2 regions of the Rhizobium sp. WSM409 genome follow, and region 2 is predicted to be linked to the other one. Evidence: predicted binding sites of a transcription regulator. Region 2 holds the regulator's gene; the other holds the start of a gene.
The links. Region 2 encodes PhoB, which activates phosphate uptake and scavenging genes when phosphate is short. Its sites were predicted from a motif close to TGTCATNNANCTGTCAT; they were not measured.
Positions count from the first base shown of each region.

Region 1: a site for PhoB is predicted at 12,436-12,452, ahead of phnF (phosphonate metabolism transcriptional regulator PhnF). Genes of this name have one in related genera too.

Region 1 covers NZ_CM172794.1:4,596,668-4,611,088, forward strand. Annotated here, with positions in the region: gene AC25BC_RS22430 (DNA translocase FtsK) at 1-84, shown strand, start outside; gene phnN (phosphonate metabolism protein/1,5-bisphosphokinase (PRPP-forming) PhnN) at 198-797, opposite strand; gene AC25BC_RS22440 (alpha-D-ribose 1-methylphosphonate 5-triphosphate diphosphatase) at 794-1,933, opposite strand; gene AC25BC_RS22445 (DUF1045 domain-containing protein) at 1,947-2,642, opposite strand; gene phnE (phosphonate ABC transporter, permease protein PhnE) at 2,783-4,126, opposite strand; gene phnE (phosphonate ABC transporter, permease protein PhnE) at 4,134-5,093, opposite strand; gene phnD (phosphonate ABC transporter substrate-binding protein) at 5,222-6,127, opposite strand; gene phnC (phosphonate ABC transporter ATP-binding protein) at 6,214-7,059, opposite strand; gene AC25BC_RS22470 (DapH/DapD/GlmU-related protein) at 7,177-7,794, opposite strand; gene phnL (phosphonate C-P lyase system protein PhnL) at 7,791-8,498, opposite strand; gene phnK (phosphonate C-P lyase system protein PhnK) at 8,525-9,301, opposite strand; gene AC25BC_RS22485 (alpha-D-ribose 1-methylphosphonate 5-phosphate C-P-lyase PhnJ) at 9,298-10,173, opposite strand; gene AC25BC_RS22490 (carbon-phosphorus lyase complex subunit) at 10,170-11,276, opposite strand; gene phnH (phosphonate C-P lyase system protein PhnH) at 11,281-11,889, opposite strand; gene phnG (phosphonate C-P lyase system protein PhnG) at 11,889-12,365, opposite strand; gene phnF (phosphonate metabolism transcriptional regulator PhnF) at 12,484-13,221, shown strand; gene AC25BC_RS22510 (2,3-bisphosphoglycerate-dependent phosphoglycerate mutase) at 13,261-13,896, opposite strand; gene dapB (4-hydroxy-tetrahydrodipicolinate reductase) at 13,918-14,421, opposite strand, start outside.
Region 2 covers NZ_CM172794.1:183,037-197,457, reverse strand. Annotated here, with positions in the region: gene AC25BC_RS00995 (glycosyltransferase family 2 protein) at 1-580, shown strand, start outside; gene AC25BC_RS00990 (glycoside hydrolase family 26 protein) at 600-1,538, shown strand; gene AC25BC_RS00985 (DUF995 domain-containing protein) at 1,557-2,066, shown strand; tRNA gene AC25BC_RS00980 (tRNA-Gly) at 2,197-2,270, opposite strand; gene AC25BC_RS00975 (2'-deoxycytidine 5'-triphosphate deaminase) at 2,330-3,424, opposite strand; SAM riboswitch at 3,498-3,576, shown strand; gene AC25BC_RS00970 (O-succinylhomoserine sulfhydrylase) at 3,619-4,803, shown strand; gene apaG (Co2+/Mg2+ efflux protein ApaG) at 5,176-5,568, shown strand; gene AC25BC_RS00960 (hypothetical protein) at 5,704-6,291, opposite strand; gene AC25BC_RS00955 (Hsp33 family molecular chaperone) at 6,424-7,416, opposite strand; gene argF (ornithine carbamoyltransferase) at 7,507-8,421, opposite strand; gene AC25BC_RS00945 (aspartate aminotransferase family protein) at 8,464-9,663, opposite strand; gene AC25BC_RS00940 (GcrA family cell cycle regulator) at 10,084-10,617, shown strand; gene phoB (phosphate regulon transcriptional regulator PhoB) at 10,860-11,543, opposite strand; gene phoU (phosphate signaling complex protein PhoU) at 11,678-12,391, opposite strand; gene pstB (phosphate ABC transporter ATP-binding protein PstB) at 12,436-13,251, opposite strand; gene pstA (phosphate ABC transporter permease PstA) at 13,268-14,421, opposite strand, start outside.

The DNA.
Region 1 (14,421 bases), 390 kb from region 2:
CGCATGGAAAAAGAAGGCCTCGTCGGCCCGGCCAACCATGTCGGCAAGCGCGAGATCGTCTCGGGACGGGGCGACGGCGAGTAATTCTGGCGAAGGCGCGGAAGGAGTACGCCGCTTGCTCCGACATCCCCTCTCCCCTCGGGGAGAGGGCAGGGTGAGGGGGCTCCTGGCACCTCGTGAATGTCTGCAGCCGCTCGTCAGGGCGCCTTGGTCAGCAATCCGTCGAGGATTTCGATCATCTTCTGCTCGGCCTCTTCGAGCGAGCCGCTATTGTCGAGCTCCACCACGTCGTATTCGCCGCGCACCGTCAGCGGTCCGCGGGCAAGCCGGGCCATGATATCTTCATGCGTCTCGCGGCCGCGCGCCTCCAGCCGGCCGGCGAGCACCTCAGGGCGGGCGGTGACATTGATGACCTTCAGCCGCGGGAAGGCTGCCTGGAACCGGTGAAGTGCCGAGCGCGAGCCGTTGGCGACGACGACATGGCCTCTCGACAGCGCCACCGAGACCTCGGCCGGAATGCCGTATTTCAGCCCGTGCGCTTCCCACCAGACGGCGAAGGAGCCTGACTGCTCCATGGCGGCAAAACCTTCGAGGGAGACGGAAAGATGGTCTTCGCCGCCGGCGTCACGGTGACGGGTGATGACGCGGCGGACGAAGTGCACATTGTCGCGGCCCTTGAAACGCCGGGCCGCGAGGTTCATCAGCGTGTCCTTGCCGGCGCCGCTCGGTCCGACGACGACGACCATGATGCCGCGCTCGGCTCCGGCTCCTGCGTGGGGTTCGTGCGACATCGTCATGCGACACGGCGTCCCTGGCGCCATACGGAGCGTGTCACCGGCACGCCGTGCGAACGGTGGACGCGGACGAGATCGGCGCGCAGCCCCGTCGCGATCCGGCCGCGGTCATCGAGGCCGACGGTGCGGGCGGGCGTCGACGTCACCATGGCGATCGCCTTCGGCAGGCTGATGCTCTCGACCTCGTCGGCGAGGATGAACGGCGCATGCAGCAGGCTGAGCGGTACGTAGTCGGAGGAAAGCACGTCGAGCACCCCCATCTCGGCAAGGTCGCGGGCGGCGATATTGCCGGAATGGGATTTGCCACGCACGATGTTCGGCGCGCCCATCAGCACGCTCATGCCATGTCCGTGCGACGCCCGGGCGGCGTCGAAGCTGGTCGGGAACTCGGCCAAGCGCACACCGTTGTCGATCGCCTCGTCGACGTGCGAGAGCGTCGCATCGTCATGGCTTGCCACGGTGATACCGCGCTCGGCGCAGACCTTGGCGATGGCGTTGCGGTGTGGCGTCGAATTACGCGCCGATTCTGCCTGGCGCTTGGCGACGAAACGGGCGAAGGCCTCGTCGCTGAGGCCCCGCTTCTTCTGGTAGTAGAAGATATATTGATCCATCGTCTGGAACTGACGCTGGCCGGGCGCATGATCCATCAGCGAGACGAGCCGCACATGCCGGTCGTTTTCGAAGTCGGCGAAATGTTCGAGCACATTGTCGGCCGAGACCTCGCAGCGCAAATGAAGCAGGTGCTCGGCACGCAGCCTGCCTTCCGTCTCTGCCGACTGGATGGCATCGGCCATCTCGCGCATCTCGCCATGTTCGAAGCCGCCGTCCTCGTCCGCACCCATGCGCAGGCAGTCGAACACCGTGGTAATGCCTGAGGTGACGATCTGGGCGTCATGCGCCTGGATGGCGGCGGTCTTGTTCCAGCGAATGCCGGGGCGCGGCTGATAATGGCCTTCGAGATGATCGGTGTGCAGCTCGACGAGGCCGGGAATGACGTAGTCGCCTTCGAAATCTTCGCCGGCTACCGAGTTACCCCCGGAGATGTCGGCGATCTTCCCGTCGCGGATGAGGATCGAGCCCGAGAGGATGTCGTCCTCGAGAACGATGCGGGCGTTGGAAAACACGGTCTCTTTGCTCATGTCGTCAGGTCTTTCAGCTTTTGGCGCCGGCAAGCGGCAGCCAGGAATGAACTTTGAATGGGGCGCCGCGCGTCTCCTCGATGAAGACGGCAAGGCCGGAAATCGAAAGCGGCCGGCCGGTGAAATCGGCAAACCGCTCGGTCAGGATCGCTTTCATCACTGCGGCGCGTGTCTCGGGCACTTGGCCGCTCAGCGTCATGTGAAAGCCGAAATCCTCCATGACGTAAGGATAACCCCAGCGCTGCAGATGGGCGCGCTGGCTGTCGCTGAGCTTCTCCGGATTGCGCCGCGCCATATCGGCCTCGGAAAGCGCTGCGCGGAACGGTTCGAAGGACCTTACCACCTTCGCGGCGAAATCCTGAAGAGGTTGATGAAGAGAACCGGGAACGAGGGCAAAAAAACGGCCGAGCTGGCCAAGTACGAGTTCAGGAATCTCGAAGGCTTGCGTGCGCTGGGCAAAATCCTCGGCAACGGTCATGAGATCTTTCTCGGTGACGGAAGAGGCGAGCGAAAACGGCGCCTTGATCGTGGCATGAAAGCCGTAGCGGCGGGGGTCGGCGGTCAGCTCGAACTGTTCTGCAGCACCCAGTTGCTCATATTCCGGTGCCGGATAGGTCTCGCCGGTGAAAGCATTGCGGCCGAGCCAGAGCGAGGCCGCGCCGGTCAGGGGATCATCCTTCGGCGGCGAGAAATAGAGAGCGTAGCGCAAGGCTTTTATCCTGGAGATCGTCCAAACGGGGAGGGCACTGTGCAGTGATTTGGCGGCGAACCGCAAGCAGGCTCCCGGCTAAAAGATTTCCGTGACAGAATGATGATGGCGGCAACGCCGACACTGCTTTGACGGATGGATCAGTGGGCTTTCGTGCCCATCAGCCGGTGGCGCAACGCGTTCGAGGCGGTGTCGAAAATGAAGACGACGATCAGGATCAGAATGACCATGTAGGCGACGTTTTCCCAATTGGCATTGGTGCGCATGGCCTCCCACAGTTTGAGGCCGATGCCGCCGGCGCCGACAGCGCCGATAATAGTCGCGCCGCGCACGTTCGATTCCCATTGGTAGAGCGTCTGGCTGACGAAGACGGGAACGATCTGCGGCATAATGCCATAACGATGCACGAGCACGGTCTGAGCGCCTGTTGATTTGATGCCTTCCCGCGGCTTGTTGTCGATATTCTCGAGGCCTTCGGAATAGAGCTTGCCGAGCGTGCCGGTCTCGGTGAGGAAGATCGCACCGCTGCCGGCAAGCGGGCCGGGCCCGAAGGCGCGCGTCAGGAACAGCGCCCAGATCAGCATGTCGACCGAGCGCAGGAAATCGAAGAAGCGCTTCAGGATCTGGTTCAACAGGCGGTTCGGCGTGATGTTGCGCGCTGCCAGGAAGGCGAGCGGGAAGGCGGTAAGCGAGCCGAGCAGCGTGCCGAGGAATGCCATGACGATCGTCTGGAAAAGCTTGGTCCAGACGTCGCCGTGCTGCCATTCGCTGTTGTTCCAAATATCGTCGAAGGCGAGCGACAGGTTGGATTGGTCGGGCTTGATGCGCGGACCGGAGACGATGAGGCTGACGACCTCGCCGACCGGCTTGTCGAAGAAGGATGATTGCGTGTCGAAGATGAAATTCGCCCAGCCGATGAAACGTTTGCGGATCTTCACCCGGTCGACGGAAATGCTGACATTGCCGGCAAAGCCGAGATCGGCCAGCACGTTGTCGTCATAAACAGTCATCCAGCCGGGCACGGGTCCGACGACTTTCGGCGCACCGCTCGAAACGTCCACCGGGACGCTGACGCCATGCGCGGTCACGATCGTCTCGCTCTTCGAGACGGTGACGCTGCGGCTGGTGCCGCTGATCGAAACGGTGATGCTGCCGTCGGGGTTGTTGACCAGCCAGTCCGGATGCGGATTGTCGCCGAGCGGCGAGAAACGCGGATAACGGATGTCGATCGAGCCGTCATCCTCGATGCGGAATTCCGGCTGGACATCGTAGCTCACCCATTGGCTGAGATAGATGCCGACGCGCTCCCAATGCGCTTCGGCGAAAAGCTTGGGCAAGTCGAAGAACCAGACGGCATAGAGGCTGTAGAGCAGCGTTGCGATGAGGATCATCAGCCCGCCGAAACGCTGGCGGAACGACCGGTGGAAATATTCCGGATAGCGCGTTTCTATCTCGTGCATGCGGTTTGCGTCGATCACCGTCATGGCGGCCTCAATGTTGCAGGAGGAAGGCGTGCTCGCCGACAAGGCGGCGGCGCAGCCATGCGGAGAACTGGTCGACGGCGACGATCGTCACGAACAGCAGGAGAACGAGCGCCACCGTCTTGGCGCCGAAGCCGCGCGAAATCGAAAGCTTCAGCTCCTCGCCGATGCCGCCGCCGCCGACGGCGCCGATGATGGTCGAGGCGCGCACGTTGATCTCAAGGCGCAGCAGCGCATAGGAGGTGAAATTCGGCAACACCTGCGGCAGGGCGGCAAAGCGGATACGCTCCCACCAGTTGGCGCCGACGGCCTTCATGCCCTCATGCGGCTTCATGTCGATATTCTCGGCCACTTCGTAGAAGAGTTTTCCGAGCGCGCCGATCGTGTGCAGGGTGATGGCGATGATGGCGGCGACCGGCCCGATCGACAGGATCGCCGAAAACAGCCCGGCAATGACGATTTCCGGGAAGGCGCGCAGGAATTCCATCAGCCGCTTGGTGACGATGCGCAGCGGCCATGAATTTGTCAGGTTGCGAGCGGCAAAGAAGCTCAAGGGGACGGCAAAGACGAAGGCGATGATGGTCGAAATCAACGCGACGTTGATCGTGACGATCATTAGCTCGAAATATTCGGGAATGTAGAAGGCGCCCCAGACATAGACGCGGCCCCTGTCGAAATTGAATTCCTCGCCGCCCTTGTCGTTGACGCTCGCTATATCAAACAGCGCGCGCCAGACGTCGTGCCAATCCTTGGGGATGAGCCAGCTCAGGAAGTCGAAGAGATGCGGCAGGCGGTCGAAGAAATGGCCGGCATTGCTCTCATCGGCGAAGCGGACAGAGCTGACGAAAGCCGCAATCAGGATAACCAGGCCGAGAACGGTATAGAAGCGGCGCTTGGCGACCATCCGGTCCCAGGCGGTGCCGATCTCCTTGGTGCTCTGCATCTGCGGCTGTGTATTGGCAATAGTCATCAACGCCTCGCCTACTGCGCAATTCAAAGTGCTTCAGCGTCCTTTGCGGCTCTCGAAAGGACGCGCACAGTTCTAGTCACAAGATAAAGGGCGGCCGTTTCCGGCCGCCCTGCATTCGAAAAACCCCATCAGCCGCCGATGGCAGCTTTGCGGACGTCGACGACGGCATTGTAGAAGTCGTGCTTGACGGGGGCGTAACCCTTGTAGTCGCCGCCTTCGACAGCGGCGAAGCACTTGTGGTCCTTTTCCGGCAGAGCCGTGAAGAAGGCTGCAAGCTTCGTCTGCCACTCTTCGCCGAGAGCGTTGCGAACGACGAGCGGGCCGTTCGGGATCAGCGGCGAACGCCATACTTCGACCAGCTTGTTCGGATCGACGGCGCCCTTGTCGACTTCCTTGCGGAAGGTACCGGAGGTGTAGCCGTCCTTGAAGTCGCCGATGCCGGAGCTATCGTCGACGGCAATGTCGACCTTGCCGTCATAGGCAGCGAGAAGGTTGTTCTCGTGGCCGCCGTTGAACTGGGTCGAGGCGAAGAACTTGTCGTTCGGCATGCCCGTGTCCTTCGGGATCTGCGTCAGCGGAACGAGGTAACCGGAGGTGGAATCAGGATCGGCGTAGCCGAGCTTCTTGCCCTTGGCGTCCTTGATGGACTTGATGCCGGAGGACTTCAGAGCGAGGCCGATCGAGTAATAGCCCGTCGAGCCGTCCTTCTGCTGCGTCGTCAGGATCGGCGTGACAGCCTTCGGCTCCTTGATGTAGACGGCGGCATAGCCGGAGGCGCCGAGTTCGGCGAAGTCGAGCGTGCCACCGAGCAGGCCCTGGATCACGCCGTCATAGTCGGCGGCCGGGAAGAGCGAAACCTTCTCGAAGCCGAATTCCTGTTTCAGGTGGTCGGCAAGGCAGGCATAGTTGCGCAGGCGGTCGGTTTCGTTTTCGCCGCCGAGGATGCCGATGCGGAATTCCTTGAGGTCTGCAGCGTGGGCAGCGCCGGCGAGCGCGAAGAGCGCCGTTGCCGCAAAGAGTGCTTTCTTCAACATGTTCTCTCCTATTGACCGGTGTCCCCGGCCTTCCCGTTACGAAGAAGTGTGCCCTTGACGCGGGCGCTCGATCGCGGCTGCCTCTCTCAGAGGCCGGCCAGCGCCAGCGGCTGTGTGCCGGCGGATTGATTGTCTGCCCGCTCAGGGGCGATATTGATTGATGTCGAGGTCACCGTTTCATCGATGCCGGCGCCGTCCTTGTCCGTCCCGTAGATCTCCTTCACCGCTTCGGCGGTCAGTTCCGCGGGCTTGCCGTCGAAGACGACGCGGCCGCCGGCCATGCCGACGATGCGCTCACAATAGTTGCGGGCGGTGTCGAGCGTGTGAAGGTTGGTGATGACGGTGATGCCCTCGCGCTCGTTGATGTCGCGCAACGCATCCATGACGATCTTGGCGTTCAGCGGGTCGAGAGAGGCGATCGGCTCGTCGGCGAGAACCATTTTCGGGTTCTGCAACAGCGCCCGGGCGATCGCCACGCGCTGCTGCTGGCCGCCGGAAAGCGTGCCGGCTGCCTGCAGCGCCGTCTGCTCGATGCCGAGACGTTCGAGTGCCGCGATGGCATGCACACGTTCCTCGCGGGTGAAGATGTTGAGCAGGCTCATCAGCGTCGAGCGGTGGTTGAGGCGGCCGAGCATGACATTGGTGAGAACGTCGAGGCGCGGCACCAGGTTGAACTGCTGGAAGATCATCGCGCAGTCGCGCTGCCAGTTGCGCAACGCCTGGCCGCGAAGCCCGGAGACCTCGACACCGGCGAAATGAACGGAGCCGGAGCTCGGCTCCTGAAGGCGATTGATCATGCGCAGCAGCGTCGACTTGCCGGCGCCGGAGCGGCCGATGATGCCGACCATCTGGCCCTGGGGAATGGCGAGCGTGACGGAATCGACGGCGAGCTTTTTTCCGAAACGACGTGTGACATTCTTCAGCTCGAACATCATGCTCTTCCCTTGCGATCCAGGCTTTGGTCAGCATCGCATTAGTCCCGCTTGATGAACCTCGCATGTCGTTTTTGTGTAAGTCCTGTCACAATTCTCCGCCCCTATATCGGGGGTTTAACCGTGGTAACGGGACAGGAAATCTTCCGCGTTCAGGTTGCGGAAATCCTGGAGTGCCTGGCGCAGCCGGTCGTGCTCCCAGTCCCACCACGCAAGCCTGTCCATCCGTTCGCCGACCTCTCTTGGAAAGCGCTCGCGGATGAGTTTGGCCGGTACGCCGCCGACGATCGCATAGGGCGCGACGTCCTTAGACACGACGGCGCCGGCTCCGATCACCGCGCCGTTGCCGACGTTGACGCCGGGCAGGATCGTCGCCCCGTGGCCTATCCAGACGTCGTTGCCGATCGTCACGCGGTTTGCCCGCCGCCAGGCGAAGAAGTCCGTCTCCATGTCGCCGTCCGGCCAGTAGTCGGCGGCGCGATAGGTAAAATGATGCAGCGTCGCGCGCCAGGTCGGATGGTTGGTGGCGTTGATGCGCACGGCGGCGGCGATATTGACGAATTTGCCGATCGTCGCACACCAGACGGAACCATCCTGCATGATGTAGGAATAGTCGCCGAACGTGGCCTCGCTGATGCGGCAGCGTTCGGAAACCTCGGTATAGCGCCCGAAGGTGGAATCGCTGACGGTTGCCGTCTCATGAAAATAGGGCTCGATACCCAGCTTGCGGCTCATGCGGCGATCTTTCTGGGTGAGAATTGCTGGACGTCGAGGATGCGGTCGGCGACGGCTTCGCGCACTTCTTCGTCGTGGAAGATGCCGAGAAGGGCCACACCCGCCTTCTTCTTTTCCGCGATCATGCCGACGACGACGGCGCGGTTCCTGGCGTCGAGCGAGGCTGTGGGTTCGTCGAGAAGCAGGATCGTATGCTCAGTGATGAAACCGCGCGCGATGTTGACGCGTTGCTGCTCGCCGCCGGAGAAGGTGGCGGGCGGAAGCTGCCAGAGCGTTTCCGGCAGATTGAGCCTGGCGAGCAGGGCGCCCGCCTTTTCCCGTGCCGTGACGGCGTCCTCACCGCGTGCCACCAGCGGTTCGGCAACCACGTCGATCGCCGCGACGCGCGGCACGGTGCGCAGGAACTGGCTGACATAGCCGAGCGTATTGCGGCGGACGTTGAGCACGGTGCGCGGATCGGTGGAGGCGAGATCGACGATGCGTCCGTCGTGGCGGATGAGGATCTGGCCGGTGTCGACGGCATAATTGCCGTAGATCATCTTGAGCAGCGAGCTCTTGCCGATGCCCGATGGGCCACCGAGCACGACGCATTCGCCCGATGCGACCGAGAAGGCGACATCGGAGACGACGGGCAACTTGATGCCATCGCGCAGATGCATGGTGAAGCTCTTCGAGACTTCGGAAACGACGAGGGGCGTTGCCATGATTTCTTCTTCCTTGGTTTTGGGCCTCAGACTTGCAGGATCGAGGAGACGAGCAGCTGCGTATAGGGTTCGCGCGGGTCGTCGAGCACGCGGTCGGTGAGCCCGTGTTCGATGACGTAGCCGTCCTTCATCACCATCATCCGGTGCGAAAGCAGGCGGGCGACGGCGAGATCGTGGGTGACGATGATGGCCGAGAGGCCGAGATCGTTGACGAGGCCGCGCACGAGATCGAGCAGGCGCGCCTGCACCGAGACGTCGAGGCCGCCGGTCGGCTCGTCCATGAAGACGAGGCGCGGGCCGGTGACGAGGTTGCGGGCGATCTGCAATCGCTGGCGCATGCCGCCGGAAAAGGCGCGCGGCTGGTCGTCGATGCGGTCGGCGTCGATCTCGACGCGTTCGAGCCAGTCGATCGCTGAAGCGCGGATCTTGCCGTAATGCCGGTCGCCGATCGCCATCAACCGTTCGCCGACATTGGCGCCGGCAGAAACGGTCATGCGCAGGCCGTCTGCCGGGTTCTGATGCACGAAGCCCCAGTCGGTGCGCATCAGGAAACGTCGCTCGGCCTCGTTCATGCGGTAGAGATCGCGGTAGCTGCCGTCGCGCATGTGATATTCGACGCTGCCGGTGCTCGGCAGCAGCCGGGTGGAGAGGCAGTTGAGCAGCGTCGTCTTACCGGAGCCGGACTCGCCGACGATGGCGAGCACTTCGCCGGGCCAGAGCTCGAAGGAGACGTCGCGGCAGCCGATGCGGTTGCCGTAGAATTTTGAAACGTCGTGAACTTTGAGAAGCGGGGTATCACTCATTCTGCAGCCTCCCGGGCCAGCATCTCGCCGGCATGTCCGTGCGCGCGGCGGTCTTCGCAATGATCGGTGTCGGAGCAGACGAACATCCGCCCGCCCTTGTCGTCGAGAACCACCTCGTCGAGATAGACTTCCTCCGCACCGCAAAGGGCGCAGGGTTTATCGAAACGCTGGATATCGAAGGGATAATCCTCGAAATCCAGGCTGACGACGTCGGTATAGGGCGGAACCGCATAGATGCGTTTCTCGCGCCCGGCGCCGAAGAGCTGCAGCGCATCCGACATATGCATCTTCGGATTGTCGAATTTCGGCGTCGGCGACGGGTCCATGACATAGCGGCCGTGGACCTTCACCGGATAGGCGTAAGTCCGTGAGATGCGGCCGTTATGGGCGATATCCTCGTACAGCTTCACATGCATGAGGCCGTATTCTTCGAGAGCGTGCATCTTGCGCGTCTCGGTTTCGCGCGGCTCGAGGAAGCGCAGCGGCTCGGGGATCGGCACCTGGTAGACGAGCACCTGCCCGACCCCGAGCTTTTCTTCGGGAATGCGGTGGCGCGTCTGGATGATCGTCGCATCCTTGGTATGCGTCGTCACCGCGACATTGGCGACCTTCTGGAAGAAGGCGCGGATGGAAACGGCGTTGGTCGTGTCGTCGGCGCCCTGGTCGATGACCTTCAGCACGTCATCGGGTCCGATGATCGAGGCCGTCACCTGCACGCCGCCGGTGCCCCAGCCATAGGGCATCGGCATTTCGCGCGAGGCGAAGGGCACCTGGTAACCCGGAATGGCGATCGCCTTCAGGATGGCGCGGCGGATCATCCGCTTGGTCTGTTCGTCGAGATAGGCGAAGTTGTAGCTGGCCAGATCGGTCATTCGGCGGCTTCCTTCATGTCTTCGCCACCGTTGCGGGCGGCTTCGAATTCGCGGCGCATACGGCGGACGAGATCGAGTTCGGCCTGGAAGTCCACATAATGCGGAAGCTTCAGGTGCTCGACGAAGCCCGTCGCCTGGACGTTGTCGGAGTGCGAGATAACGAATTCCTCATCCTGTGCCGGTGCGGTGATATCCTCGCCGAGCTCTTCGGCGCGAAGCGCCCGGTCGACCAGCGACATCGCCATCGCCTTGCGCTCGCTCTGGCCGAAGACCAGGCCGTAGCCGCGGGTGAATTGCGGCGGCGCCTTGGCCGAACCCTTGAACTGGTTGACCATCTGGCATTCGGTGATCTGGATCGTGCCGAGCGAGACGGCGAAACCGAGTTCCGGCACGTCGAATTCCACCTCGACGTCGCCGATGCGGATTTCACCGGTGAAGGGGTGGTTGCGGCCGTAGCCGCGCTGGGTGGAATAACCGAGCGCCAGCAGGAAGCCCTCGTCGCCGCGGGCAAGCGCCTGCAGGCGCAGATCGCGGGTCATCGGGAATTCCATCGGCTCGCGGGTCAAGTCGCCGATCTCGTGGTCTTCCGGCATGTCGCCGTCGGCCTCGATCAGGCCTTCCTCGCCGAGGATCTCGGAGACGCGCATGACGCGGCCGGTCTCGGCGGCGCGCTGAGCGGGCGTCTCGACCGCCTCGTCCGAAAGTAGCGAGGGATCGAGCAGGCGGTGGGTATAGTCGAAGGTAGGCCCAAGAAGCTGGCCGCCCGGCAGATCCTTGTAGGTCGCCGAGATGCGGCGTTCGATCGTCATATCAGCCGTGTCGAGCGGCTTCGAATAGCCGAAACGCGGCAGCGTCGTTCGGTAGGCGCGCAGCAGGAAGATCGCCTCGATCATGTCACCGCGCGATTGGCGGATGGCAAGGGCTGCGAGCGTGCGATCGAAAAGCGAGGCCTCGGCCATGACACGGTCGACGGCGAGCGCCAGCTGCGCCACGATCTGTTCGATGCCGATCGCCGGCAGCGAACGGTCGCCGCGGCGGCGGTCGGCGAGCAGGCGGTGGGCATTGGCGATGGCGGCCTCGCCACCCTTGACGGCAACATACATGAGCTCAGATCTCCGTTGCTGTGATCTTGGTGGTGCGCGGCAGGCAGAGGAAACGTCTGCCCGATGTCAGCACGATGTCGACGCCGCGCGGAAAGAGCGCACGGTTCTCAGTCCAGAGCCGCAGGAAAGTCTCCGGCAGGCCGATAGGCGTCATCTCCGCTACGCTCTGGATGCCCGGACCCATCAGCGCCAGCCTGCGGCCGCCCTCAAGTTCGGCGAGCTCGATGATGAGGGTCGTCGAGCGGTCGGGATATTCCTGCGTGCCGGATGCAAAGAGGCCGAAGGAGGAAAGTGCGGTGCCGGCCTCGGTGAAGGCAAAACGCGCCTCGGCCTTTTCGCTGGTCAACGGCGCGCCGGTGTGGAAGCCGAGCCACTCCGGCACGGCCGATTTCGCCAGTCCCTGGGAAAGCCAGACGGGTGTGTCGTGGTCGCAAAGCGTCAGCGCGATCGTGCCGGCGGCGATGCCGAGCGGTGCCGGCGGAGCGACATCGGGCTGAACAGTCTGGATCGTGCCGGGGCGGGCCATACCGTCCATCAGCATCTTGAAGACGCTTTGGGCATGGAAGACCGGCTCGGCAAAGCCGCCGGTCAAAGCTTCTGTCTTCAGGCCCATCAGTTGTCTCCCCGCACCATGGTGAAGAAATCGACGCGGGTTGCCGCCGTCTCGTCCGCCTTGCGGCGTTCGGCATCGGCGATCCGCTCAGTGATCGGCAAAAGCAGGGCCTGTTCGACGAAGTCCTTCGTCGCTTCCTCCTGCCAGAGCGCGTCGAAGATCGCCGCAAGCCTGGCCTTCTCGCGGTCGGTGCCGAGCGCCTGCGCATGGCCGACCGAACCGGAGTCGAGCCGGACCGTCGCCCGCGTCACCGTCACTTCGCCAAGATTGAAGGGAGCGCCGCCGCCGCCGATGCGTCCGCGCACCATCACCAGCCCGGTCTCCGGTCCGCGCACCTGATGAGCCACAGGCTTTTCCGGCAACGCATCGAAGACCGCCAAGAGTTCGCTGCGTTCCGCGCGCGCCAGCAGATCGGCGGCGCGTTTGCGCCCGGATGCCGTCTGTGACGCAGGGGCTTTGCTGTCAGCTGATATCATCGCCGCTTCCCTTAAAATGTCTATTGATATAGACAACCATACAAGATACATTTAGCTCTAAATCGATGTCGTGACAAGCGTGTGACATCGTGAGTGTAAATGGGTGGGCAGGGGCGGAATGGCGGGATTGAAGCAGGTGCAAAGGCAAACCGGCGTGGCGCTCTGGCGCCAGATCGCCGATCGGATTCGCGAGGCGATCAGCAGCGGCGCCTATGACGAAACGGGAATGGTGCCGCCGGAAACCATGCTGGCGCTGCAATTTGGCGTCAACCGGCATACCGTGCGCAGTGCGCTGGCGGCGCTGGCGCAGGAGGGTATCGTCCGCGCGGTACAAGGTCGCGGCACGCTGATCGAGCGCAAGGAGCGGCTGAATTTCCCGATCACGCGGCGCACGCGTTTCACCGCCGGCATCGGCGATCAGGCGCGTGAAATGCGCGGCCTTCTGCTCGATGAGGCAAAGGAGGAAGCGAGTGCCGAGATCGCCCGCTGGCTGGGCCTGAAGCAAGGAGATCAGGTGATCCGCCTGGAAACGCTGCGCCAGGCAGACAAGCGGCCGGTTTCAAGGGCGACGAGCTGGTTTCCCGCCGAACGCTTTGCCGGTATCGGTGCGGCTTACCGGACGGCGGAATCGATCACCAAGGCTTTCGCCGAACTCGGCCTGCCGGATTATGTCCGGGCGACGACCGAAGTGACGGCCGCCCATGCGAGTGCAGCCGATATGGCCGACCTCGAACTCACTCCCGGCGCGATCCTGCTGATCGCCAAGGCGATGAATACCGATCTTGAAGGTGTGCCGGTGCAATATTCGATCAGCCGCTTCGCGGCCGACCGGGTACAGTTCACCATCGAGAATTGAGCGCCTTTCCCCGCCGAAGCGGGGAAAGATCAGCTGAGATCAATGTGCGCCGGACATGTCGCCGAGCACTTCCTTGGAAGCGACGGTGGAATCCGCCTTCAGCGTGTAGACCATGGGCACGCCGGTGGCGAGATTGAGGGCGAGCACGCCTTCTTTGCTCAGCTTGTCGAGCACCATCACCAGCGAGCGCAGCGAATTGCCGTGTGCGGCAACCAGCACCTTTTCGCCTCTGAGGACGCGCGGCAGGATTTCGGTGAGGTAGTAGGGCCAGACGCGGGCGCCGGTGTCGCGCAGGCTTTCACCGCCGGGAGGCGGCACGTCATAGGAACGGCGCCAGATATGCACCTGTTCCTCGCCCCACTTGGCGCGTGCATCATCCTTGTTGAGGCCGGAGAGGTCGCCGTAGTCGCGCTCGTTCAGCGCCTGGTCTCGGATCGTCTGGAGATCGGGCTGGCCGACCTTGTCGAGGATGAGCTTCAGCGTGTGCTGCGCGCGCACCAGCACCGAGGTATAGGCGACGTCGAATTTAATCCCGTATTCGGCGAGCGCAGCCCCGCCTGCATTAGCTTCCTGGACGCCGAGCTCGGTCAGATCGGGATCCTTCCAGCCGGTGAAGAGATTCTTCAGGTTCCAGTCACTCTGGCCGTGGCGAACGAGGACGAGGGTACCGCTCATGAATATGCCTCCGTAGTATCGTTATGAGGAAGAAAGCCCGAGCACGTCGAGCATGGAATAGAGACCCGGCTTCTTGTCGCGTGCCCAAAGGGCCGCCTTGATGGCGCCACGCGCGAAGATAGAGCGGTCGGCCGCACTGTGCGATAGGGTGACGATTTCACCTTCGCCGGCAAAAAGCACGGAATGCTCGCCGATGACGGAGCCGCCGCGCAGCGTCGCAAAGCCGATCGTGCCCGCTTCACGGGCGCCGGTATGGCCGTCGCGCACCCGGACCGACTTCGCGGCCAGATCGATGCTGCGCCCCTTTGCCGCGGCCTCGCCGAACAGAAGGGCGGTGCCGGAAGGCGCATCCACCTTGTGCTTGTGGTGCATTTCCAGGATCTCGATATCCCAGTCATCAGGATCGAGCGCACGCGCTGCCTGCTCTGCGAGCACGCTGAGCAGATTGACCCCGAGGCTCATATTGCCCGACTTGACGATGCGGGCATGGCGGGCCGCTGCGGCGATCTTGGCATTGTCGTCGGG
Region 2 (14,421 bases):
GGCGCTCGCCGGCACGCTGGCTGCGGTGCACGATTTTGTGACAGGCTCCTTCGTCGATTTCCGCGTCACGCCGAAAGGCCGGTCCGAAGTCGATCTGCTGCCGGTGCGTGTCCTGGCGCCCTACGCTGTGCTGGCGCTCATGGCGGTATTGCCTGCCCTGGCAATCGGCGATGCCGGCGCCTCCAAGGGCGGTTACTTCTTTACCATCCTGAACGCCGCAATCTACTGCGCGCTGCTGTTGGTCATCGTCGGGCGTCATTCGAAGGAGAATACTGTTGCGGCGGCCCCGCGTTTCTACCGTCCGGCGATGGCGACCGTGCTTCTGGCGCTCGTCGCGTTGCCGGGGGCTGCAACCATCATGCGCGGAAAGGATGCGACCGAGGCACTCGCCTGGGGCAGCGGCCGCCTTCAGCTGTTCGAAGAGCGCTACGCCGCCTCCGGTGCAGGCCGGGGCGGGACCGCCCTGCGCACGATCTTCTTCAAACCACGATGGATTTCCGATCCGGAGGAAATCCAACTGAGAACGGATGCCGCTCACCCGGATGTGCGGCCGAGCGTGGAGGAAGTACACAATGCATAGCCCATCCAAAATAGCCCTGTTGTCGTTAACCGGCCTGTTGCTGTCGGGAGTCGCGGTCCTGCCGACCGCTCTGGGCAGTTCTGCCGAAGGGCAGCCGCTTGCAATGACGACATCGTCCATTGCGCCGCCGACCAAAATGCCGGTCGTCACGAAGGAGTCGATCACGTTCGGCGCCTATGATCCGCACGGAGATTTAGGCGCCTCGCCCGATTCGAAGATCGAACACCTCTTCCTGCCCTGGGAAGATGTCGATCTGCGCACGCTCGCCCTCGCCGACGATTATGCGCAAGCGCGTGGCCGCACCCTGCTGATCTCGGTCGAGCCCTGGACCTGGTCGACCGGTTCGCGCCAAACCTCGCAGGAACTGCTGCACAGCATCCTCAACGGTTCGCGCGATGCGAACATGGCCGCCGTCTGCTCGACTGCTGCCAAGCTGAAAAGTCCGGTCATCATTCGCTGGGGACAGGAAATGGACGAAACCGACAGCCAGTTCTCCTGGTCGCATTGGCAGGGCGACGATTATGCCAAGGCCTATCGCCGGATGGTGGAGGTCTGCAAGGTCCACCTGAAGACGGCCAAATACATGTGGTCACCGAAGGGCAATGAGGGGCTTCAAGCCTTTTATCCCGGCAACGATGTCGTCGATCTCATCGGGCTCTCGGTCTTTGGCCTGGAGCAATACGACAGGGACAAGACTGGCCGCGACCAGACGTTTGCCGAGCACCTTGCGCCCGGATACGCCCGTGTCGCCGGTTACGGCAAGCCCATCATGGTTGCCGAACTCGGATACGAAGGCGGCGATTCCTTCGTGCGAAACTGGGCTGAGAGCGTAACGAAACGCTATCCCCAGTTCCCGGCGCTGAGCGCCGTTGTCTACTTCAACGACCGTGAAGTCTATCCGTGGCCGGACGGCTATGGCCGCCCCGACTGGCGGATCGTCCGCGAAAGCATCAATTGAACAAGAAGGAACCTGAACATGTCCATGCTTCAAAAAATGTTCCTGGCCGTGGTCCTGACCGGCGGTATCGCCACGGCCGCGTCCGCTGCCGGAACCAATGAGCCTGCGGGGATCGAGACCGCAAAACCGATGAGCAGCGCGGAAATCTATCGGCTCTACAACCAGAATTCCTGGATGTGGAAAGCCGGCGCCGGCTACTTCTCCGCAAAGGCGCGTCGCTTTACCGCCTGGTCGCGGGAAAATGGCTCGCCGTCCTTCGGCACGGGCCGCTGGTTCATCACGGAAACGGGTAAACTCTGCTTCAACGCCGACTGGCACGCCAAGACCGGAACGGCGACGGCAATCACCTGCTTCAGCCACCGCAAGAAGGGCGGCCTGATCTATCAGAAACGCGAACCGGACGGTGAATGGTACGTTTTCAAGAGCGCACCGGCACAAGCCACCGACGAATTCGCAAAGCTTCGCCGCGGCGACTACGTGAGGTCTCAATTGGGGGGAATTGAGATGAGCGTCAGTAAGACCAGATAAAGGCGAAGCTAGGGGTTGCGCGCGGCCGAGGCGCCATCTGTGTCCTTGTAGGAGCCGATGCCTGCGCGCAACCCTTTTCATAAAAGATCACGAAGCGCCTTCAAAAGGCGGCGAACGGCCTGAGGGTGAATGGAGCGGGTGAAGGGAATCGAACCCTCGTATTCAGCTTGGGAAGCTGCTGCTCTACCATTGAGCTACACCCGCGATGAAGCGAGATTTCCAACAGATAGGGGCCGCTGTCAAGTCGCGGCCGCCGGGAAGCCTCAGATGCGGAAGTGCTTCGAGAGCTTCAGGCCCTGGGCCTGGTAATTGGAGCCTAGGCCGGAGCCGTAGAGGCTGGCGGGCTTTTCCTGCATGTGTTCGTAGACGAGGCGGCCGACGATCTGGCCGTCTTCGAGGATGAAGGGCACCTCGTGGCTGCGCACTTCGAGCACCGCGCGGCTGCCGCGCCCGCCGGCAGGCGCATGGCCGAAGCCCGGATCGAAGAAGCCGGCATAATGGACGCGGAATTCGCCGACCAGCGGATCGAAGGGGGTCATTTCGGCTGCGTAATCCGGCGGCACGTGCACCGCCTCGCGCGAGACGAGGATATAGAATTCATCGGGATCGAGGATCAGCTCGTTGCGGCCGCGGCTGTGGAGCGGCTCCCAGAAATCGAAGAGGTCGTGCTCGGCCTTCTTGTCGACGTCGACGACGGCGGTGTGATGTTTGCCGCGATAACCGATCAGGCCGTCCTTGTCTCCGGCGAGGTCGATCGACAGGGCGATGCCGCCGCCGGAAACGTTCGGCAGCTTGCTGGCGACCAGCGTCTCGCTCTCATGCAGCTTCAACAGTTCCGGCTCGCCGAGCAGCGCCTGGCCGACGCGGAACCGGATCTGCGACAGCCGCGAGCCGCGGCGCACAACGATCGGGAAGGTGCGCGGGCTGATTTCGAGATAGAGCGGGCCGGAATAGCCTGATGGGATCTTGTCGAATTCCTGGGCGTAGTCGGTAATGACGCGGGTGAAGATATCGAGGCGCCCGGTCGAGCTCTTCGGATTGGCCGAGGCCGACATCTCGGCCGGCAGCGCCAGGCTCTCCATCAGCGGCACGATATAGACGCAGCCCGTTTCGAGCACCGCGCCTTCGGAGAGGTCGATCACGTGCAGGCTCAGCCGGTCAAGCTTGTCGGACACCAGATGCGAGGGGCCTGGCATGAAGCTGGCACGCACCCGAAAAGCCTTGCCGCCCAAGCGCAGGTCGAGGCTTGCCGGCTGGATCTGGTCGCGGTCCAGCTCCCGCTCGGAGATCAGACGCCCCGTTTCGAACAGCGCGGAGATCGCGCGATCCGCCAGAATTCCCGTTTCGCGAGCCATCATGCCTCATCCATCATTTGCCGCCGACAAAACCAAACTCGGGGAATTGACGCAAGCAGCTAACAGCAGTATTGCAGAATTATCCCGTGGTGATTTGGCCGGTCGGCTTGCAGCCACGTTAAACAAGTGGCTAAAAAGACCGGGTTGAAACCGGTCTGCTTTTGCGACCGGTTTTTTTGTTATGTGAAGGTGATGGCATGAGCAAGACCTGGCGCCCGGCAACCCAACTCGTCCACGGTGGCACGCTGCGTTCGCAATATGGCGAGACGTCCGAGGCAATCTATCTCACCCAAGGCTTCGTCTACGAAACGTCCGAGGCGGCCGAAGCCCGCTTCAAGGGCGAGACGGAGGGCTTCATCTACGCCCGCTACGGCAGCCCCACCAACGACATGTTCGAAAAGCGCATGTGCATGCTCGAAGGCGCCGAAGACGCCCGCGCCACCGCTTCCGGCATGGCCGCCGTCACCGCGGCGATCCTCTGCCAGCTGAAATCAGGCGATCATATCGTCGCCGCGCGCGCCCTGTTCGGTTCCTGCCGCTGGGTCGTCGAGACGCTGGCGCCGAAATACGGCATCGACTGCACGCTGATCGACGGCCGGGATCTGGCGAACTGGGAAAAGGCGATCACGCCGAAGACCAAGGTGTTCTTCCTGGAAAGCCCGACCAACCCGACGCTCGAAGTGATCGATATCGCTGGCGTCGCCAAGCTCGCCAACCAGGTCGGCGCCAAGGTCGTCGTCGACAATGTCTTTGCCACGCCACTTTTCCAGAAGCCCCTGGAGCTCGGCGCCCATATCGTCGTTTATTCCGCCACCAAGCATATTGACGGCCAGGGCCGCTGCCTCGGCGGTGTCGTTCTTTCCGACAAGGAATGGATCGACGAGAACCTGCACGACTACTTCCGCCATACTGGGCCGGCCATGTCGCCGTTCAATGCCTGGACACTGTTGAAAGGCATCGAGACGCTGCCGCTGCGCGTGCGCCAGCAGACCGAGAATGCGGCAAAGATCGCCGATTTCCTGGCCGAGCAGGGCAAGGTCGCCAAGGTGATCTATCCCGGCCGCAAGGACCATCCGCAGGCCGATATCATCGCCAAGCAGATGACCGGCGGCTCGACGCTGGTCGCCTTCGAGCTGAAGGGCGGCAAGGATGCGGCCTTTGCGCTGCAGAACGCGCTCGATATCGTCAAGATCTCCAACAATCTCGGCGACAGCAAGAGCCTGATCACCCATCCGGCGACGACGACGCACAAGAACCTGACGGATGAGGCGCGCGCCGAACTCGGCATTTCCCCGGGCACGGTCCGCCTTTCGGCCGGCATCGAGGATACCGACGACCTGATCGAAGATTTCGCCAAGGCGCTTGACAAGGTCTTGGCCTGATCGACAGCCAGAGCGGCCGGACCCCACCCGGGTTCGGCCGGATCTCACTAAAGCGCGTCGCGATCTTTCAGATTCGCTCCTCGCGCTTTAGTTTTTGTTTTTACGCATGTCGTTATCGCAAAACCGCTGCACACTTTTGCGCGACATGCTTGGGGTTCGGCCGTGCCGGACCTCACTGGGTGAGACCGAGGGGGGGGGGGGAACAAGTTTGCCCGCCGCGGCGTTCCGAAACTGAATTAACACTGACAATTAGGCTTAACGATCGAAAACCCTTCGGATCACAGCCATTTCAGCGATGATAATTGTTCCGTTTCTTGACGGACAGGGCCTCTTATAAGATACGGGTAAGATATCTTGACTAAGGTGCAAGGCATGTATCGCGCCCTCACAAGAGAGATCGAAGTTGTCGTCGAGCCGTTCTATCTGGAGGAGCAATCCGATCCGGACGACGACCGCTATGTCTGGGGTTACCGGATTGTCATCAGCAACAATTCCGGCATAGCCGTTCGACTGGTCAATCGTTACTGGAACATCACCGACCAGAACGGCCAGGTGGACGAGGTGACCGGTCCCGGCGTCGTCGGCGAGCAGCCGCGGCTCAGCCCCGGCGACACCTACGAATATTCCTCCGGCTGTCCGCTCGACACGCCCTCAGGGCTGATGTTCGGCCATTACCAGATGGAAACGGACGACGGCGAGATGTTCGATGTCGACATCCCCGCCTTCTCGCTGGATTCACCTGGGCTGCTGCGCGTGCTTAATTGAGAGCGTAGGTTCGCGGTCGTTTCGTCGGTGCAAGCACGGCGCGTGGATCCGGCCGGCTACAGCCTTCCAGTCAGTACCAGCATGGACGCCGTACCCTCGGTCGTAGATCCTCGGGCTTGCCCAGTCATCAATCTACTAAAGGTCAAAAGGATCCGAGGCCTGGGTGCCTGGCTTTGCTTCGAACGGATCTTTTGATTGTGGCGGCGCCGGATGTTTTGCGACCGCATCGTTTACCGCCTTTTGGCAGGCGAGCAACTCATCCGCTGCACTGGCGGAATCTTTCAAACCGAGAGCCACAATCTGCTTTCCTCCAAAGCTGGCGCGGAAACTCAGTTTACCAGCGAACTCCTCAATCAAGTCGGGATCCTCGAAATCAATCCATAATGATTTGAGGCCATCGAGATCCAGACCTCTCCCATCAGCCGTCCGTTTAGACTGGTCGAACGAGAGTTCGATGGGATAATGCTTACCTTTCTCCAAGGATTTCCAGTTTGGGTTTCCGAGCAGAATGTAAAGAGGGTTGTCCTTTTTGCGGAAATTGAAGCCAAGACGAAAAATGGTGTCGTCATCAAAGGAAGTCAGAACAAAACAGCCATTGTCTAAAGTCGGGTCGACAGCCACGCTCCAGCCCCCGACCTCTTTCCATGGGACTGTCTGGTCATCAGCCAAGCTCACTGGTGGCATCGCAGCTATGAGCGCGAGTACAAAAAACAAAAGTCTCATCAACGCCCCATCCGCTTTCTTAGGCCAGAACCAATGAAACAGAATAGGTGCACAGTGACTACGCGAAGTCGAGTCACCGTGCTGCATCATCGCTAATCTTTTATTGTTCGCTGTGCGTGTCCTTAACCGCGCCTATTCCGCCGGCTGAAGTTCGGCCGGCTCGAAGCGGTAGGTGGTCGAGCAGAATTCGCAGGTCACGGCGATTTCGCCATCTTCCTGGCTGGCCTCGATCTCCTCGGCCGAAAAGCCCTTCAGCACGCCCTTGATCTTGTCGCGCGAGCAGCTGCAGCGGTCGAAAACCGCGCGCGGTTCGTAGACGCGCACGCCGCGCTCGTGGAACAGGCGGAACAGCAGCCGCTCGGTTCCGACCAGCGGATCGGTGAGTTCATCGGCGTCGATGGTCTCGACCAGCGAACGCGCTTCGAGCCAGGCATCGTCCTCGCCGTGCGGGCGGCTGCCGGTGTCGCCGTCGCCGCCGTGGAGATCCGGCTGGCGCATGCGCTCCGGCGCTTCCGGAAGGAACTGGGCGACGAGGCCGCCTGCCCGCCAGCGATGGCGCGGCTTGCCCGCATCGTCACGGTCGAAGAGTTCGGCCGCGGCAAGACGGACGCGCGTCGGGATCTGCTCCGACTGGCGGAAATAGACGCCGGCAATATCTTCCAGCGTGGTGCCGTCGAGCGGAACGATGCCCTGGTAGGGCTGGCTGAACTTGCCCTGGTCAATGGTGAAGGCGAGCACGCCCTTGCCGAGCAGTTGCTCCGGCTCGGTTTCACCTGACTCGATCGCCTTGTTGAGCAGCGCCTGATCGAAACGGGCGTAGGCGCGGACATTTTCCGGCGTCGAGAAATCGGCGACGAGAAGATCGACCGGGCCGTCGCCCTTGGTCTGCACCGTGAACTTGCCGTCGAACTTCAGCGAGGTGCCGAGCAGCACCGTCAGCACGACGACTTCGGCAAGCAGCCGGGCAACGGGTGCGGGATAATGATGACGCTCGAGGATGGCGTCGAGCATCGGGCCGAGCTGGACGGCGCGGCCGCGCACATCCAGCCCTTCCACCTGGAAGGGGACGACATGGTCATCGCCGGCGAAATCAAACTGGCCGAGGGCGGCTGCAGCTTCTGCCATGGCTTTTAACTCCTAGTTTCAGAGCGATGGGCCAGCGTGCCCTTCGCTCACGCGGTCGCGAGTCTGTCTCTCGCGACGTCCGATTATGGTTCAGATCGCGCCCAGGCACCAAGCAAGAATCGACTTCTGCGCATGAAGACGGTTTTCCGCCTCATCGAAGACCACGGATTGCGGACCGTCGATCACTTCGTCCGTCACTTCCTCACCGCGATGAGCGGGCAGGCAATGCATGAACAATGCATCATTGCCGGCTTTCGCCATCAAGGCCGCGTTGACCTGATAAGGCTGGAAGACATTGTGACCCCGGGCCCGATGTTCCTGATTCATGGAGACCCAGGTATCGGTCACCACGCAATCGACGCCGGCGACCGCACGGTCGGCATCATGGCAAAGCATGATTTCGGCGCCCTCATTGCGGGCCCAGTTCAGATAGTGATCCTTGGGCTCCGAGCCAAGGGGCACGGCCATGTTCATGCGGTAGCCGAAGCGGGCGGCACCCTCGACCAGCGAATGCAGCACATTGTTGCCGTCGCCGGTCCAGGCGATGGTCTTGCCCTTGATCGGGCCGCGGTGCTCTTCGAAGGTCATGATATCGGCCATAATCTGGCAGGGATGGGTGTCATCCGTCAGCGCATTGATGACAGGCACGGTCGCATGCTGGGCCAGCTCGACCAGCCGCGAATGCTCGGTGGTGCGGATCATGATCGCATCGACATAACGCGACAGCACCTTGGCGGTGTCGCCGATCGTCTCGGCGCGGCCGAGCTGCATCTCGGTGCCGGACAGGAACAGCGTTTCGCCGCCGAGCTGGCGCATGCCGACGTCGAAGGAGACGCGGGTGCGCGTCGACGGCTTCTCGAAGATCATCGCCAGCATCTTGCCGGCGAGCGGCTTGTCGCCCTGGCCCGCCTTGAAGGCCTGCTTGCGGGCGAGCGCATCGTTCATGATCGTTCTGAGATCGGCTGATGTGACCGCCGAAAGATCGAGGAAGTGTTTAGGGCTCATATCGTCTTCTTACCTGTGCTGCGCCCGAAGGCGGCAATTTCTTCAAGCCGTCTTCTTGACCTTGGAGGCGCGAATGCTCTCGGCGGCGCGCTCGACGCGGGAAAGGCCCTCGCGGGCTTCCTCGGCGGTGACCACGAGCGGCGGAAGAAGGCGGATGACATTGTCGCCGGCAGGCACGCCGAGCAGATGGGCGGCGCGGATCGCCTGCAGCAGTTCGGCTGAGGGAACGGCAGCCTTGATGCCGAGCAAAAGCCCTTCGCCGCGCACGTCCTCGATCACATCGGGATAACGATCCTTCAGCGAGGCGAGGCCCTGGCGGAAGACAAGTGCTACGTCGCGCACCTGCTGGAGGAAGCCATCGGCAAGGATGATGTCGAGCACGGCGCTGCCGACGGCCATGGCAAGCGGATTGCCGCCATAGGTCGAGCCATGCGTACCGGCCTTCATGCCGGAGGCGGCCTCTGATGTGGCAAGGCAGGCGCCGAGCGGGAAACCGCCGCCGATGCCCTTGGCGACAGCCATGATGTCGGGGGTGACGCCCGACCATTCATGGGCGAAGAGCTTGCCGGTGCGGCCGACGCCGGTCTGGACTTCGTCGAGGATCAACAGCAGGCCGTTCTCGTCGCAGAGCTGGCGAAGCGCCTTCATGAACTCAGGCGTGGCAGGACGGACGCCGCCCTCGCCCTGCACCGGCTCGATGAGGATGCCAGCCGTGGCATCGGTGATCGCGGCGCGGACCGCTTCGATGTCGCCGAAAGCCACCTGATCGAAACCCGGCGCCTTGGGGCCGAAACCTTCGAGATATTTTTCCTGGCCACCGGCGGCGATCGTCGCCAGCGTCCGTCCGTGGAAGGCGCCTTCGAAGGTGATGATATGGAAGCGCTCGGGATGGCCCTTGGAAAACTGGTAGCGGCGCGCCGTCTTGATCGCGCATTCGAGCGCCTCGGCGCCCGAATTGGTGAAGAACACCTTGTCGGCGAAGGTAGCGTCCGTCAGCCGTTTTGCCAGACGCTCCTGGCCGGGGATCTCATAGATGTTCGACAGGTGCCAGACCTTGTCTGCCTGCTCCTTCAGTGCGCCGACCACATGCGGATTGCTGTGGCCGACGGAGGTGACGGCGACGCCGGCGCCGAAATCGAGATATCGCTCGCCAGTTTCGGTGATCAGCCATACGCCCTCGCCTCGCTCGAACCGCAGCGGGGCACGAGAATAGGTGTCATAAAGCGGCGCGGCTTCAGCCATGGCGCGATCTCCATCAAAGTTGCCGGGCAATGACTCCGGCTAAGGAAACCAGGCCCGAAAAATCAAAAATGCCGCCTTGCGGCGGCGAGTGGCACTATTTCCTTTTCGCGCTGCAATGTCAACAAAACGGCGCCCTTAGCGTATGCAGCACAGGTGTACAGCGGCATTTTCAGTCTTCAACAGGCATTATTGCAGAAATGCCACGCAGGGACAGCAAGTTGGGGAAAACTACGAATTCGATTCATCCGGATTCATGCGACTCTTGTCACGGAGTCAGGCTCACACTAGGTTAAAGATCAATTACTAGACTGCATGCGGCGGAACTAGTCACCAAAATTGATCAAGCGTTTCTTGTTTCGGAGCTCCCGGGACAACGGTGAGGGATTCTGCCATCACCAACGCAAAAGGTGGAGACAGGGCATGAACTGGACAGACGAGCGGGTCGAGAAACTCAAGAAGCTTTGGGCCGAAGGACTGAGCGCGAGCCAGATCGCGGCACAACTTGGCGGTGTCAGCCGAAACGCGGTCATCGGTAAAGTGCACCGGCTGTGCCTTCCCGGCCGTGCCAAGGCCGGCGGCACCAACACCGCGGCGCGAACGCCGAAGCGCAATACATCGGCGCCGCGCGCGCCGAACTTCGCCTCTCGCATCACCACCCGCACCGTCACCCGCCAGCAGGGCGCGACGATGCTGAAGGAAGAGATCGAGATCGAAACGATCGAGGAAATGGAATACGTGCCGAGAGGCAATGTGGTGGTGCCGATTTCCCGCCGCCTCGGCCTGACGGAACTGACCGAACGCACCTGCAAGTGGCCGGTCGGCGATCCGCTGAAGGATGACTTCCATTTCTGCGGCTGCGAGTCCCCCGACAATTCGCCCTATTGCGGTTATCACCAGAAGCTTGCCTACCAGCCGGTGAATGAACGCCGCCGGGCAGCGGCGCGGGCCAGCTGAACGGGCTGACCATCGTTAGAATGCAGAAAACGGGCCGAGTGGCCCGTTTTTTTATGCGCGGATGGAAGCTCAGGTTTCCCTCCGTCATGCTCGGCCTTGTGCCGAGCATCTGATCACCTCAACTACTTGAGGGAAAAAACTTTATTTTCAAATACTTCATTTGGCGTGCGCAGATCCTCGGCACAAGGCCGAGGATGACGTCGCGGGTTTTGCCAGGGCTCAGCAGGCTCAGATGAAAGCCCTCAGGCTTCCATCGAATAACCGGCGCCGCGGACGGTGCGGATGACGTCCTGCATGTTGGAGAAATTCAGCGCCTTGCGCAGGCGGCCGACATGGACGTCGACGGTGCGCTCGTCGACATAGATATCGTGGCCCCAGACACCATCCAACAGCTGTGAGCGGGAGAAGACCCGGCCCGGCGACGACATCAGGAATTCCAGCAGGCGGAATTCGGTGGGGCCGAGGCGGACTTCGCGGGTCTTGCGATGGACGCGATGGGTCTCACGGTCGAGCTCGATGTCACCGCATTTCAGCACCGTCGACAGCACCTCGGGACGGGCGCGACGCAGCATCGCCTTGACGCGGGCAACGAGTTCGGGGGTCGAAAAGGGCTTGACGACATAATCGTCGGCGCCCGTCGACAATCCGCGGACACGCTCGCTCTCTTCGCCGCGCGCCGTCAGCATGATGATCGGCAGACGCTCGGTCTCCGGCCGCATGCGCAGGCGCCGGCAGAGCTCGATGCCGGAGACGCCGGGCAGCATCCAATCAAGGATGAGAAGATCGGGCGTGCGCTCCTGAAGCCGCATTTCGGCTTCGTCGCCACGAAGGATGGTATCGACCTCGAAGCCTTCCGCTTCGAGATTGTAGCGAAGAAGCACGCTGAGGGCTTCCTCGTCTTCAACAACTGCAACTCTCGGGATCATGCGTGTCGGTCTCCTCGCGCATGATCCTTAAACCAGGGTGATTTAAGCAATGCATCCTGCGCAAATTTAAAAATTGGCTGCGACCTCTTTGCGCGCCCGGACGGGCGCGCACGCAAGCGGCGGGGTGTGGGCAGTTATTCGGTGACCGCGCCGACGGTGTTGGCGCTGTCGTCCTTCGGCCGATCGCCTTCCGGCTGCGCGCCTGTCGTCATGTAATAGATCGTCTCGGCGATGTTGGTGGCGTGGTCGCCGATGCGCTCGATGTTCTTGGCGCAGAAGAGAAGATGCGTGCAGCTGGTGATGTTGCGCGGATCTTCCATCATGTAGGTCAGGAGCTCGCGGAACAGCGAGGTGTACATCGCGTCGATCTCGTTGTCGCGTTCGCGGATCGCATTCGCCTTGTCGGCGGAACGATTGGTGTAGACGTCGAGCACTTCCTTGAGCTGGACGAGCGCCAGCTCGGACAGATGCTCGAGGCCGCGGGCGAGCTTGCGGGGAACGCCGGTGCTTTGGACGGCGATGACGCGCTTGGCAGTGTTCTTGCCGAGGTCGCCGACGCGTTCGAGATCGGCGGCGATGCGGATCGAACCCATGATTTCGCGCAGGTCCGCGGCCATCGGCTGGCGGCGGGCGATGGTGACGATCGCCTTGTCGCCGATTTCGCGTTCGGCGTGATCGAGGATCACATCGTCGGAGATGACCTTCTGCGCCAGCGCGGTATCGCCGTTGACGAGCGCCCGTACGGCTTCGGCGACCATCTGCTCGGCCAGGCCGCCCATTTCGGAAATCCGCCTGGACAGGAACTTCAGATCATCATCATAGGCAGAATAAATATGTGTCGATGCCATGGGGCTTTATCCTCGAATAACGGAAAGGCTTGGTGACGCCAAAATCAGCCGAAGCGACCCATGATATAGTCCTGGGTGCGCGGATCGTCGGGATTGGTGAACATCTTGTCGGTGTCGTTCTCCTCGACGAGATTGCCGAGGTGGAACATGGCGGTGCGCTGCGAAACACGCGCGGCCTGCTGCATGGAATGGGTGACGATGACGATCGTGTAGTTCTCGCGCAGCTCGTGGATCAGCTCCTCGACCTTGGCGGTGGCGATCGGGTCGAGCGCCGAGCAGGGCTCGTCCATCAGGATGACTTCCGGGCTGACGGCGACGGCACGGGCAATGCAGAGGCGCTGCTGCTGACCGCCCGACAGGCCGGTGCCGGATTCGTGCACGCGGTCCTTGACCTCGTTCCAGAGACCGGCGCGCTGCAGGCTGGTCTCGACGATCTGGTCGAGATCGGCCTTCGACTTGGCAAGGCCATGGATGCGCGGGCCATAGGAGACGTTTTCATAGATCGTCTTCGGGAACGGGTTCGGCTTCTGGAAGACCATGCCGACGCGGGCACGAAGTTCGACGACGTCGATATCGGGATCATAGATATCGTCGGTATCCAGCGTGATCTTGCCGGTGACGCGGCAGCCGTCGATCGTGTCGTTCATGCGGTTGAGGCTACGCAGGAAGGTCGACTTGCCGCAGCCGGACGGGCCGATCAGGGCGGTTACGGTGTTTTCGCGGATGTTCAGGTTCACATCGAATAGCGCGCGCTTTTCGCCGTAGTAAACCGAGACATCCTTTCCGATCATCTTATACGGGACGTTGCTCATCTTGTGATCCAGCGCCTTTTCAACTGCAGCTTCCGTCAACATGTTCATGATCTTGTAACTCCGTTTACCAGCGGCGCTCGAAGCGACGACGCAAGAGGATGGCGCCCATGTTCATGACGATCAGGAACAGGAGCAGGACGATGATGGCACCCGAAGTACGCTCAACGAAGGCACGTTCGGCCTCGTTGGCCCACATATAGACCTGTACGGGCAGAGCCGTCGAGGGATCGAGCGGTGTCGTCGGCGCGTTGGCGACGAAGGCGACCATGCCGATCAGAAGCAGCGGCGCGGTTTCGCCGAGCGCATGCGCCAGGCCGATGATCGTGCCGGTGAGGATGCCGGGCATGGCGAGCGGCAGAACATGGTGGAACACCATCTGCATCTTCGAAGCGCCGAGGCCGAGGGCCGCGGCGCGGATCGACGGCGGCACGGCGCGAAGGGCGGCGCGCGTCGCGATGATGATCGTCGGCAGGGTCATCAGCGTCAGCACCAGGCCGCCGACCAGCGAGGCCGAGCGCGGCAGGCCGATGAAGTTGATGAAGACGGAAAGACCGAGCAGACCGTAGACGATCGAGGGGACCGCAGCGAGGTTGTTGATGTTGACCTCGATCAGGTCCGTCAGCTTGTTCTTCGGTGCGAACTCCTCGAGATAGATCGAGGCGGCGACGCCGATCGGCAGAGCAAGCACGAGGACGATCAGCATCAGGTAGAGCGAGCCGATCAGGGCGACGCCCAGGCCCGCGGCCTCCGGACGGCTGGAATTGCCGTTGACGAAGAGGCCGGTATTGAACTGCTTGTGGAGAGCGCCGCTCGCCTTCAACTCGTTCATCCAGCCGACCTGCTTGTCGTTGACCTTGCGGTTCTTCTCATCGACCGACAGATCGATCTGGCCCTTGTTGGCGCTGTCGACATTGGCGTCGGCAAGCACCGTGACATTGACCGTCTTGCCGATGATGGACGGATCGGCGACGACCATGTCGCGCAGCTGGACCGGCGCACCCTTGGAGAGCATGGCGGATGCATCGCGCACATCGGGACGGCTCGCGGCATTGACGTTCAGCTGCTTGACGATCGCGTCGCGCAGGAGAACCGGATAATTGGCGGCGATCAACACCGAAGGGTCGGTCGCACGCTTGTTGTTCGGGTCGATCGTCTTCTCGGAGAATTCGATCGGCAGGGTGATCGCCGTCTGCTGGAAGGCGGTATAGCCCTTGCCGA